DNA from 2 places in the Streptomyces melanosporofaciens genome. Region 1 is predicted to be linked to the other one. Evidence: riboswitches for the same ligand, from Rfam matches in the RefSeq annotation. Region 1 holds a riboswitch; the other holds the start of a gene.
What was found. A riboswitch is a leader RNA that binds a small molecule or an ion and turns the genes downstream of it on or off. The one in region 1 is predicted to bind cyclic di-AMP.
Positions count from the first base shown of each region.

Region 1 (5,885 bases):
CACGGGCTCCTCTATGGCGCGCAGCGAGCGGTGCGCCGGGACGCCCTCGGGCGCGAGGTGCGCCATGTCGTCGGGGAAGGCGTGGTTGACGGCGTGGACGCGCCCCGTGAAGCCGCCGTCCAGGAGGTTGCGCAGCACGGTGCGGCCGACGCCGCCGGGCGTGCGGCTGGTGCCGATGACGGCGACGGAGCCGGGCGCGAGCAGCCGCTGGACGGAGCGGGCCTCGGCCCGCTGCTCGCGGGCGCGCATGACGGCCAGGGAGCGGTCGGTGGGTTCCAGATCGAATTCGAGGCGGACGACGCCGTCCTCGAAGCTGCGCTTCTGGGTGTAGCCCGCGTCCGTGAACACCTTGATCATCTTGGTGTTGGCGGGCAGCACCTCGGCGGCGAACCGGCGGATGTCCCGCTCGCGCGCGACGGCGGCGATGTGTTCGAGGAGCGCGGAGGCCACCCCGCGACCCTGGTGGGCGTCCTGGACGAGGAAGGCGACCTCGGCCTCGTCGGCGGGGGCCGCGGCCGGCATCCCCCGTCCGTCGATGCGGTCGTAGCGCACCGTGGCGATGAACTCATCCCCCACGATGGCCGCCAGGCCCACCCGGTCGACGTAGTCGTGGTGGGTGAAGCGGTGGACATCGCGGTCGGACAGGCGGGGGTAGGGCGCGAAGAAGCGGTAGTACTTCGACTCGTCCGACACCCGTTCGTAGAAGCTGACCAGCCGCTGGGCGTCATCAGGGGTGATGGGACGGATCTGTGCCGTGCCGCCGTCCCGGAGCACCACATCGGCTTCCCAGTGGGTCGGGTAGGCGTGATGGTCCGACGGGCTCCGCATGGGGCCCAGGGTACGGGCCCGCCCGGTCCGGATGGTGGACACCCTTGCGTCGGGGCCGAGTGTCGGGGGAAGGTCCGTATCGGGCCAGTCCGGGCATGCCCGGGCTCACTCGGACATCGACCGGGTGAATCCGGACACCGTATGATTTTGGTCTAGACAACAGCACCCGTCACACCTGAAGGGCAACACCATGGCTGAGCGCCGCGTCACCATCGGCTGGGCCGAGGGCCTGCACGCCCGCCCTGCGTCGATCTTCGTCCGGGCGGCCACCGCCGCCGGCGTCCCCATCACGATCGCCAAGGGCGACGGCACCCCGGTCAACGCCGCCTCCATGCTGGCCGTGCTGGGCCTGGGCGCCCAGGGCGGCGAGGAGGTCGTCCTCGCCTCCGACGCGGACGATGCCGAGGTCGCGCTCGACCGGCTGGCGAAGCTGGTGGCGGAGGGCCTCGAGGAGCTTCCCGAGACCGTCTGATCCACCGCCCGATTCACATGTGATTCCTGTGTGATTTCCGTGTGATTCAAGGGTTCGGCACGGCGGGGCCGCGGCGACCATTACGGTCCCCGCGGCCCCGCTGTTTTCCGTTTCCACCCGGACTCGGCGGACCGAAAACCGGGCGCCGCAAAACCATGCGGAGAATTCCCGAGAGTTGTATACGGGATCGCTGTTAATTCCGGCCGCTCGCCGTGTTTACGGAATGTTTCGAAGCGCTCACCGGGATGGGGCGGCGCTGCCGGTATTCCGCCAGCGCGCGCTCGGTGTGCGCTGCGGCGAGCGCCCGCGCCCGGTCGGCGTCACCGCGCGCCACCGCGTCCACCAGCGCGCCGTGCTCCGCCCAGGACTCCACGGCCCGCGCGGCCGGGTCGGGGCGCCGGGCACCCCCGGGCGGTGCGGACTGCGGCGCGGGCACGGCCGCGTACACCCACGCGGTCTTGCGGCGCAGCTGGACGAGCATCGCGGCCAGGCTCGGGCTGCCGGACGCCTGGGCGAGCGTCTCGTGGAACCAGTCGCCCAGCGGCCGCAGCTCGCCGAGCCGGCCGTGTTGGGCCCGCTCCCGGCCGAGCCGGACCAGCCCGCGCAGCACCTTCAGATGGGCCTCGGTGCGGCGCTGTGCGGCCCGCGCGGCGCCCAGCGGCTCCAGCAGCGCCCGGATGTCCAGCAGATCGGCCGCCTCGCGCTCGGAGGGCTGGGCGACGCAGGCCCCCGCGTGCCGCCGGGTCGTCACGAAGCCCTCGGACTCCAAGGTGCGCAGGGCCTCGCGGACCGGCACCCGCGAGACGCCGTAGCGCCGGGCGAGAAGTTCCTCGGTGAGCCGGCTGCCGGGCTGATGGGTGCCGGAGACGATGTCGTCGCGAATCGCCGTGCACACCGCATGCGCCGAAATCCGGCGACCGCCCTGGGCCGCGGTCGTATCCCCGCTCACTTCCGGTCCCACATTGTCGAACCTCCGCCTTAATGCCCGCGAAACGCATCCATGGAACGCGCATTGCACGACTCTATTCCCATCGGACGTCATTTCCGATGGCGGAGTGCATTTCATGGATATTTTTTGGTCAGCGGGCGGCGGCACGCCGAAGGCCCCGTCCGGTGGACGGGGCCTTCTCGGAGACTCGCGGGGGTCGGACGTGAGCGGAGTCCCGCGGGGTCAGACGTTGACGCCGTGCGAGCGCAGATACGACAGGGGGTCGATGTCCGAGCCGTAGTCCGGACTGGTGCGGGCCTCGAAGTGCAGATGCGGTCCGGTGACGTTGCCGGTGGCGCCCGACAGGCCGATCTGCTGGCCGGGGGTGACCTTCTGGCCGACCGAGACGCTGATCGACGACAGGTGGCCGTACTGGGTGTAGGTGCCGTCGTTCATCTTGATGACGACGTTGTTGCCGTAGGAGCCGCCCCAGCCCGCCTCGACGATCTCGCCCATGCCCACGGAGTGCACCGAGGTGCCGGAGGAGGCGTGGAAGTCGATGCCGGTGTGGCTGCCGGAGGACCACAGTCCGCTGGCCGCCTCGTAGCCGGTGGAGACGTAGGAGCCGCTGATCGGCGACTCGAAGGTGTTCAGGCGCTTGCGCTCGGCCTCGCGCGCCGCGCGCTCCTTGGCCTCGCGCTCGGCCTTGGCCTTCTTCGCCGCGGCCTCCGCCTTTCTGGCGGCCTCCTGGCGGGCGATCGTCTCCGCCTTGGCCTTGGCGGCGGCCTGCTCGGCGGCGGTCTCCTGGGCCTGCGCCTGGTCCTCGATGTGGTCCGCGATCCCATCGCCGATCACGATCGCCTGGGTCAGACCGGTCTGCTGGGCACTGGGGCCCGTGTCGGCCGCGAACGCCTGTCCGGTGATCCCGGCGACCACACCCGAGGCGACGGTGGTGATGCCCACGACGTTCGCGCCGGTGCGGACGTTGACCTTGGTGGTGCGGCGGTGTTTCCCGGTGGCAGTGCGGGTGGACGCCATACTGAGGCGCACTCCTTTCCTTCCTTCTCGCCTACCGGGTTAGCTGACGGGTTCGGAGCAGGAAGGTCTCCTACGGACTCCTCCCCCAGCTGAGGAAGGGGCCCGATTCACCCCTGGGGACGTGTGGGTCCCCGGCTCCCCTGGCTCGCGCCGTACGGGGACTCGGCGATGACTGTCCGTGCCGCGGGTGCGGCGGGTTGCCGGCGAACAGCCGGACTGACGCTAAGCGGGCCCGCTGTCGATCACCAAACGGTTCCGGTTTTTTGTTGCTCTCCCCACAAACCAAACAAGCTGTCACTCCCGCAAATCGGGCATGAAGGAAGGACCCCGGCACCCTTACGGGGGCCGGGGTCCTTCCGTCGTGAGCTCGTTGACCGGACCGTCTGCCGGATCGTCAGTGAACCGGGATCGTCAGTGAGCCGGCCTGGGCGTCGGCTCCTCGGCCGGATCCGGCCACTCGGCCAACTCCTCGCGGCTCAGCCGGAGATGACGCGCACCTCGCCGATGCCCAGCGCCCTGACCGGCTCCTCGATCGCCGAGGCGTCCCCGACCAGCACCGTGACCAGCCGGTCCGCCGGGAAGGCGCTCACCACCGCGGCGGTCGCCTCCACCGTGCCGGTCTCCGCGAGGCGGGCGTACAACTGCGCCTGGAAATCGTCCGGAAGATGCTGCTCGACCTGGTCGGCGAGAGTGCCCGCGACGGACGCCGCCGTCTCGTACTTCAGCGGGGCGACGCCCACCAGGTTCTGCACCGCGACATCGCGCTCCTCGTCGGTGAGCCCCTCCTCCTTCAGCGTGCGCAGCACCTTCCAGAGGTCCTCCAGCGCGGGCCCGGTGACCTCGGTGGCCACCGAGCCGCTGATCGCCAGCATGGCGGCGCCCGCGGAGCCGCCCGAGGGCGCCGGGGGCGCCGAGCGCAGCACCTGACCGAAGGCGCGCACCCCGTAGGTGTAGCCCTTCTCCTCGCGCAGCACACGGTCGAGGCGGGAGGTGAGGGTGCCACCGAGGCAGTACGTGCCGAGCACCTGCGCGGGCCAGATCCGGTCATGGCGGTCGGCGCCGACGCGCCCGATGAGCAGCTGGGTCTGCACCGCGCCCGGCCGGTCGACGATCACCACACGGCCGAGGTCGTCCGCGACGATCGGGGGAACCGGGCGCGGCGCGCCCGCCCCGCCCGTCCAGGCGCCCAGGGTGTCGGCGAGCGCCCCGTCGAGGTCGACCCCGGTGAGGTCGCCCACGATCACGGCGGTGGCCGTGGAGGGGCGGACATGCGCCTCGTAGAAGGCCCGCACGGCCGCGGCGTCGATGCCCTCGATGGTCTCCTGGGTGCCCTGGCGCGGCCGGGACATCCGCGACTCGGCCGGGAAGAGGGCCGCGGAGAGGGCCATCGAGGCGCGGCGGGCCGGGTTGGCCAGCTCATGGGGGATCTCGTCCAGCCGGTTGCGCACCAGCCGCTCGACCTCGCCGTCCGGGAAGGCGGGCGCACGCAGGGCGTCGGCCAGCAGACCGAGCGCCTTGGGCAGCCGGGAGACCGGGACCTCCAGGGAGACGCGGAGGCCGGGGTGGTCGGCATGCGCGTCCAGCGTGGCGCCGCAGCGCTCGAGCTCGGCGGCGAACTCCTCGGCGTCGTGCTTGTCGGTGCCCTCCGACAGGGCGCGCGCCATGATCGTGGCGACGCCTTCGAGCCCGGTGGGCTCGGCGTCCAGCGGCGCCTCCAGATTGATCTCGACGGCGACGACCTGCTGGCCGGGGCGGTGGCAGCGCAGCACGGTAAGGCCGTTGGACAGCTCACCGCGCTCGGGGGCCGGGAACGCCCACGGCTTGGGCGCGCCGCCCTTGGGCTGCGGGTGGAAGGTCATGGTCGCGGTGACGGCGTCGCTCACTGGGCCGCCTCCCCTTCTGCGTCGGTCTCGGCGGTGTCGGCTGCGTCCTCGGCGCCCTGGACGGGCTCATAGACCAGCACGGCGCGGTTGTCGGGGCGCAGCCGCGCCGCGGCCACGGCCCGCACCTCCTCGGCGGTGATGTCGAGCACCCGCTCCACGGCGGTCAGCGCCAGCTGCGGGTCGCCGAAGAGCACGGCGTACCGGCAGAGCTCGTCGGCCCGGCCGCCGACCGTGGCCAGCCGGTCCAGCCACTCGCGCTCGATCTGCGCCTGCGCCCGCTCCATCTCCTGCGGGGTCGGCCCCTCCTCGGCGAAGCGGGCCAGCTCCTCGTCGACGGCGGTCTCGATGGCCGGCACCTCGACACCGCCGGAGGTCTTCACGTCCAGCCAGCCCAGCGAGGGGGCGCCGGACAGCCGCAGCAGGCCGAATCCGGCGGCCACGGCGGTGCGGTCGCGGCGCACCAGGCGGTTGTGGAGCCGGGAGGACTCCCCGCCGCCGAGGACGGTCAGCGCCAGATCGGCGGCGTCGGCCTCGCGGGTGCCGTCGTGCGGCAGCCGGTAGGCGGCCATCAGGGCGCGGGCCGGGACCTCCTCCTCCACGACCTCGCGCAGCTGGCCGCCGATCACCTCCGGGAGCGTGCCGTCGCGGGGCGGCCGCTTGCCGTCGTGGGAGGGGATGGAGCCGAAGTACTTCTCGATCCAGGCGAGCGTCTGCTCGGGGTCGATGTCGCCGACGA
Region 1 is NZ_FNST01000002.1:5,344,221-5,350,105, reverse strand. It holds gene BLV72_RS25970 (bifunctional acetate--CoA ligase family protein/GNAT family N-acetyltransferase) at 1-828, opposite strand, end outside; gene BLV72_RS25965 (HPr family phosphocarrier protein) at 1,019-1,300, shown strand; gene BLV72_RS25960 (GntR family transcriptional regulator) at 1,494-2,249, opposite strand; gene BLV72_RS25955 (M23 family metallopeptidase) at 2,472-3,266, opposite strand; cyclic di-AMP (ydaO/yuaA leader) riboswitch at 3,281-3,444, opposite strand; gene BLV72_RS25950 (M16 family metallopeptidase) at 3,743-5,149, opposite strand; gene BLV72_RS25945 (M16 family metallopeptidase) at 5,146-5,885, opposite strand, start outside.

Region 2 (5,885 bases), 1.7 Mb from region 1:
CGTCGTCCTCGGCGCAGATCGCGGCCGCGCCGAGGATCTGCGTGGCGTTGGATACCAGGAAGGCCTGCTCCATGCCGCCGTCCTCCGGCTTGACGGTCATCTTGCCGGGGGCTAGGTACTTCAGCGTGCCCTCGATCGTCTTGTGGTTACCCGCGTTGGCGACGCCGCTTCCGTCAGGGGCGGACATCGCCTTGGCGGACTTGCCGCCGTCCTGGCCCTGCGAGCCGCTCTTGGACTGAGTCGAGGCCGAGGCGTGCTGCGAGCCGGCGGCGTCTGCCGACCCGCCCTGCCCGCAGGCCGTGGCCCCCAGGCCCAGTGCCGCGGCGGCGACGATGGCGGCGGCGATGCGGCGGCCGACGCGGCCACGGAAACGGTTGGTGGCGGTGGTCATCGTGGGTCTCCGTTGCTCTGTTCTCGCGTCTCGTTCCCGGACGACAACCAGCTTCGAAGAACGGCTTGGCGTTCTGCTAATAGTCGGCTAATGCGACACGAGCGGCACACCGCAGGATGCGCGCCGTGGGGCCTGCGTATGGTCGGGGGCAAGGTGACCCTTGGAGTGGGAGGTAGCGGGATGGCTGGAGTGCCGGCGGGGGTTGTGGCTGCGGGTGGGTTGGTTGGGGGGTATTCGGTGGCTCGGTGGACCAAGAGGCGGCCCTTGGGTGGGGTTGCCCTCGCGGCTGCCGGGGCGGTGGCCGCTCGGGGTGGCGGGAGAAGGCCGGGAACGGGGCCGCCGCTGCGCTCAGTGCGGCGTACGTCGCCGCGTTCGCCGGGTCGCATCCGCTGGCGAAGAAGATCGGGGCCTGGCCGTCCGTCTTCGCCGTCGCCGGTGGCGTTGCCCTCGCGTCCTGGGCCCTCGCCGATCGGCGGTAGGGGTCCTCAGTCGTATGTAGCGGTTCGCGTACGTGCGGGGGGCTCAGGCGGGCGGGGCTTGTGGCCCGCCCGCCGTCCTACCGTCCGCCGGGCGGTTCGCCCCCGTCCCGTCCCGCCTTCCCGTCAGTCCGATGCCGACGTCAGCAGGTCCAGTTCCGGCTGGGTCAGCTTGAGGTCGATCGAGGCCAGGAGGGCGGGGAGCTGGTCGACGGAGCTGGCGCTGGCCAGGGGGGCCACGACCGTGGGCTGGGCGAGGAGCCACGCCAGGGCGACCGTGGCGGGCTCGGCGCGGTGGTTGGCGGCGACGTCGTCCAGGGCGGCGAGGACCTTCTGGCCGCGCTCGGTCTCCAGGTGCTGGGCCGCGCCCGAGGAGCGGGGGCTGTCGACCGCCGTGCCCGGGCGGTACTTGCCGGTCAGGAAGCCGGACGCCAGGGAGTAGTACGGGATGGTCGCCAGGTGGTGGCGGGCGGCGACGTCGGCCAGCTCACCCTCGAAGGTGTCGCGGGATACCAGGTTGTAGTGCGGCTGGAGGGCGACATAGCGGGCCAGGCCCTCCTGGGTGGAGAAGGTCAGCAGGGCCTCCAGGCGCTCCGCGCTGACGTTGGACGCGGCGATCTCGCGGACCTTGCCCTCCCTGACCAGCTCGTCCAGGGTGGTGATGATCTCCTCCACCGGCACCGACGGATCGTCGTAGTGGGTGTAGTAGAGGTCGATGTAGTCGGTGCGCAGCCGCTGGAGGGATTCCTCGACGCCCGATTTGATGGCGGACGAGGTCAGGCCGCGGGGCTCCGGGGAGCCGCCGCCCACCTTGGTGGCGAGGACGACGTCGGAACGGTTGCGCCGGGAGGCGAACCAGTTGCCCAGGACGGTCTCGGACTCGCCGCCCTCGTTGCCCGGCACCCACGCGGAGTAGACATCGGCGGTGTCGATGAAATTGCCGCCCGCCGCGACGAAGGCGTCGAGCACCCGGAAGGACTCGGACTCGTTGGCGGTCCAGCCGAAGACGTTCCCGCCGAGGGAGAAGGGGAAGACGGACAGGTCACCGATCTTCTGTGTGTTGTCAGCCATACGTCTTTACAACGGGTGGCCGGGCGGGGTTGTTCCTGGAGTGGTGGCTGGGCGGGGTTGTTCCTGGAGTGGTGGCTGGGCGGGGTTGGTTCTGAGGGGTTGGTCCTGAGGGGTTGTTCCTGAGGGGTTGTTCCTGGGGGGTTGTTCCTGGGGGGTTGTTCCTGGGGGCGGCCCCGTCGGGACGTAAACCGGCGGCCCTGGCGTCAAGGGGGGAGAGAGCGCCAGAGCCGCCGGAGTATCAGGGGTTGTATCAGGGGTTCATCCCGTGCTGGCGCAGCCAGGGCATCGGGTCGATCGGCGAGCCGCCGCCCGGCCGGACCTCGAGGTGGAGGTGCGGGCCGGTCACATTGCCGGTGGCGCCGACGCGGCCGATGACGTCGCCCGCCGTCACCTTGCCCGAGGTGACGACCATCGAGGACAGGTGGCAGTACCAGACCTCGGTGCCGTCGCTGAGGGTCAGCACGATGCGGTAACCGTACGAACCGGCCCAGCCCGCCTGGGTGATGGTGCCGCCGTGCACCGCCTTGGCCGGGGTGCCGGTCGGGGCGGCGAAGTCCTGGCCGGTGTGGTCGGCCGACCAGATGTCGCCCGCCTGGCCGAAGCTCGCGGTCAGGGTGTACGAGCCGACGGGGAGGGTGTACGCGGCGGCGAGCCTGGCCTGGCGCTCGGCCGCGGCCTTCTTCTCGGCCGCCTCCTTCGCCCGCTGCTCGGCGGCCTTCTTCTCCGCCTCGGCCTTGGCCTTCCGCTGCGCGGCCACCTCCGCGGCCTGGTCGGATGCCTTCTCCGCGGCGGCCTTCGCCGCGGCGGTGCGGCTGTCCTCGTCCGCCGCGTTCTGCTGGTTCTCGGCCTGCTGGAGGATGCGGGCGCGGAGCGCCTCGCCCGCGTCGGTGGTGCCGCGCTGCTCGTCCTCGCTGGTCAGCCCGGCCTGGGAGAGCGGGGCGGCGGCCGTCTGCGGGCCGCCGCTGTCGTCCGACGCCCAGGAGCCGATGCCGGGCAGGTCCTTGGCGGCGGGCAGGCTGGCCTTGACCTCATCGGCGACATGGCCGAGGTCCGGCATGGAAATGGGCGGCTTGGGACGGTCCTTGGCGCTGGCCATACCGCCCGCACCGACCGCCGCGATCACGCCGACCCCGAGGACGGCGCCGCTGCGCGCCATGGTCCCGCCGCGCTGCTTGGCCACGCGGTGCCGGCCGCGTACGGGAGCGATGGACTCCTCGGTGGGGTTCCACTCCTCCCAGGGCTCGGTCTCGAATCCGGCACCCGGGCCCTCGAACGCGTCCCCATCCGCATCCGGGTACCGATCGTCGGGGGCGAAGTGGCCGTCCCCGGAGCTCATCCCGGCGCCGGCGTCGAAGCCGGGGCCGTAGGCGGTGGCGGTCCCCAAACCGCCTCCCCGTGTGCGATACGGGGCCTCGTCCAGGGCAGACCTGTTGGACGCCACGGAGGCGCACTCCTTTCCTTCCTTCTCGCCTACCGGGTTAGCTGACGGGTTCGGAGCAGGAAGGTCTCCTACGGGTCAGGTTCGACCCGATTCACCCCAAGGTGTTGGTTCCCCGGTTCCCTTGGTGCTTCTGGTGGTGCGGTACTGCCGGTGTACGTATGGGATTCGGCGACGGCGCACGGTGCCGCCCTTGCGACGGTTGTGACGACCGCGCTGCGTTATCGAACGTTAATAGAGAGCGCGATGTGATTCCAAGCTGTTCTGAGGAATCCGCGCACCTTTGGCATGAACTTAGCGCTCAAGAGGGGACAGATCGGGGCGAGTCGGCACACTGGCCAAAGGTTCACAAAAACGCGTGCGGACCGATCGTGCAGCAATTGTTATGCGGAGGGAGCTCGGTCGACTACGCACGGTATGGACCCGGTCGGCTACGGACGGTATGGACCCGGTCGGCTACGGACGGTGGGGAGTGTCGCCGCCCCCCGTAAGGCCTGTGCGGTGCGCATCACCGCCGTCGCGCCCGTTCCCCCGTCCGTTTCCGCGGGCCGGGGTCCGGCGGACCGCCAGCAGCGCCATGTCGTCCGACGTCCCGCCGTCCGTATGGCGCTCGACATCGGCCACCAACGCGTCCAGCAGCTCCTGCGGATCGGCGAAGCGGCGGCCGCGCAGCTGCTTCGCCGGGTCGTAGAACGCGCCATTGCGGTCCCGGGCCTCCGTCACCCCATCCGTGAACAGCAGCAGCGTCTCCCCCTCCTCGAACCCCAGCTCCATCACCCGGTCCGGCCACCCGGCCAACTCCCCCATCCCCACCGGCAGCGCCGCCGCCTCCGGCTCCAGGGCGCGCACCGCGCCGTCCTCCGCCATGAGCAGCGGTGCCGGATGGCCGCGGTTGAGCAGCCGCAGAGTGGAGCCGCCACGCGGAATCTCGGCCACCACCGCCGTCGTGAACCCCTCGAACACCTCCAGGTCGGCCCGCCGGGCGCCCTCACGCTGCAGCGCCCGTTCCAGCCGGCCCACGAGCGCCTCCAGAGTCGTCTCCTGCTCCGCCGCCTCCCGAAAGCAGCCCAGCAGGATGGCCACGACCTCCACGGCCCCCAGCCCCTTGCCGCGTACGTCTCCGACGGTCAGCCGTACGCCGTGCGGGGTGTCCTGGACCGCGTACAGGTCACCGCCGATCGCCGCGTACTTCTCCGCCGGGACGTAGCGCGCGGCGATCTCCAGCCCGGCGAGACGGGCGGGCGGCGCGGGCAGGACGGCGCGCTGGGCCGCCTCCGCGACACCGCGCGCCGAGGCGAGCCGGTGGTAGCTGCGGCGTACGACACGGTTGATCGCCACCGCCAGCACGGTCACGGTGGCGACCGTGACGATCTCGGTGGCCGCCTGGGTCGGGTCCGTCACACCGTGCAACTCCGCCAGCAGGCAGGTCGTGAGGACGGCGATGACGGCCATGATGACGGTCTGGCGCAGCGGTAAGAGCGCCGCGGCGACCAGAGGGGCGGCGGCGAAGAAGGGCGAGGCGGTGTAGCCGGACGGGGTGGCCAGGTCGAAGCTGACGCCGCCGAGGATGAGGAGGGCGGGAACCCAGCGGGCCACCCGGCGGCCCGGCAGCCCCTGGTGAGCGTCCTCGGCCGGGCCGGGCCCCGCGGTGGGGCCGGTGAATGCGTCGGCGGAGACACCACCGGCCGCGGCGCCGGTGTCGATGAGCGTGCGCAGGCGGGTGCGGCGGCGGTGGGTGTGCGGGCGGCTCAGCCGGGGCCAGGCCGTACGCCACTCCGTACGGGCGCCCGTACGAGCCCTGCTCCCTCGCACCCGCACCGGCTTCTCTCGCTTCCCTGGTCCGCGTCCCGCCGTCGCCGCCCTCGTCACCTTCGTCACCAGGCTTCCGGCTGACGGGCTGCCAGGCGAATCGGTGTCGGCCAAGCGGGTGCTGGACGGGCGCCGTGAGCGGGCCCGGCTCCCGCGCGTGCGCTGCGGGCAGGCAGCGGGCACGCGGAGGGCTCACTGCGGGCACGTGGAGGGCGTACACGGGCACTCAGCGGGCACGCGACGGGCTCTCCGCGGCGCGGCAGAGGCTGTGGGCGCGTCAGACCCACGACGAGAGCGCCAGAGGTTACGCGGCGGGTGCCCTGCCGGCCCGTCAGAGGTCACGAGGGAGTCAGCGGCCAGGAGGGCGTCAGCGGCTACGGGCGCACCAGACACCAGAGGTTGCGGATGCAGCAGAAGTTACGGATACGTCATGGGTTACAGATGCGTCAGAGGCTACGGATGGTCAGAGGCACCCATGCGACGTCAGAGGTCGACGCCCAGCGCGCGGGCGTGGCGGTCCGCCGCGAGCTCCGCCGAGACCTCGTCGAGGTAGACCTCGCACACCAGCCGTCCGTCCCGGGTGAGGTTGTGCTCCAGCTCCCACAGCACGACCTCGTCCCCTCCTGCGAGCAGGAAGGCGTGCTCATAGAACCGGCACCAGGTCGCGTCGGGGCCGCCGGAGCGGCGCCGGGGCTTGGGC
Region 2 is NZ_FNST01000002.1:3,673,086-3,678,970, reverse strand. It holds gene BLV72_RS18430 (hypothetical protein) at 1-391, opposite strand, end outside; partial or broken gene BLV72_RS18425 (hypothetical protein) at 572-870, shown strand; gene BLV72_RS18420 (aldo/keto reductase) at 994-1,938, opposite strand; gene BLV72_RS18415 (M23 family metallopeptidase) at 2,189-3,379, opposite strand; cyclic di-AMP (ydaO/yuaA leader) riboswitch at 3,391-3,525, opposite strand; gene BLV72_RS18410 (PP2C family protein-serine/threonine phosphatase) at 3,833-5,194, opposite strand; gene BLV72_RS18405 (DUF6227 family protein) at 5,669-5,885, opposite strand, start outside.
Region 2: it holds a riboswitch for cyclic di-AMP, as region 1 does, so the genes downstream of both, BLV72_RS18415 (M23 family metallopeptidase) here and BLV72_RS25955 (M23 family metallopeptidase) in region 1, are expected to answer to the same signal.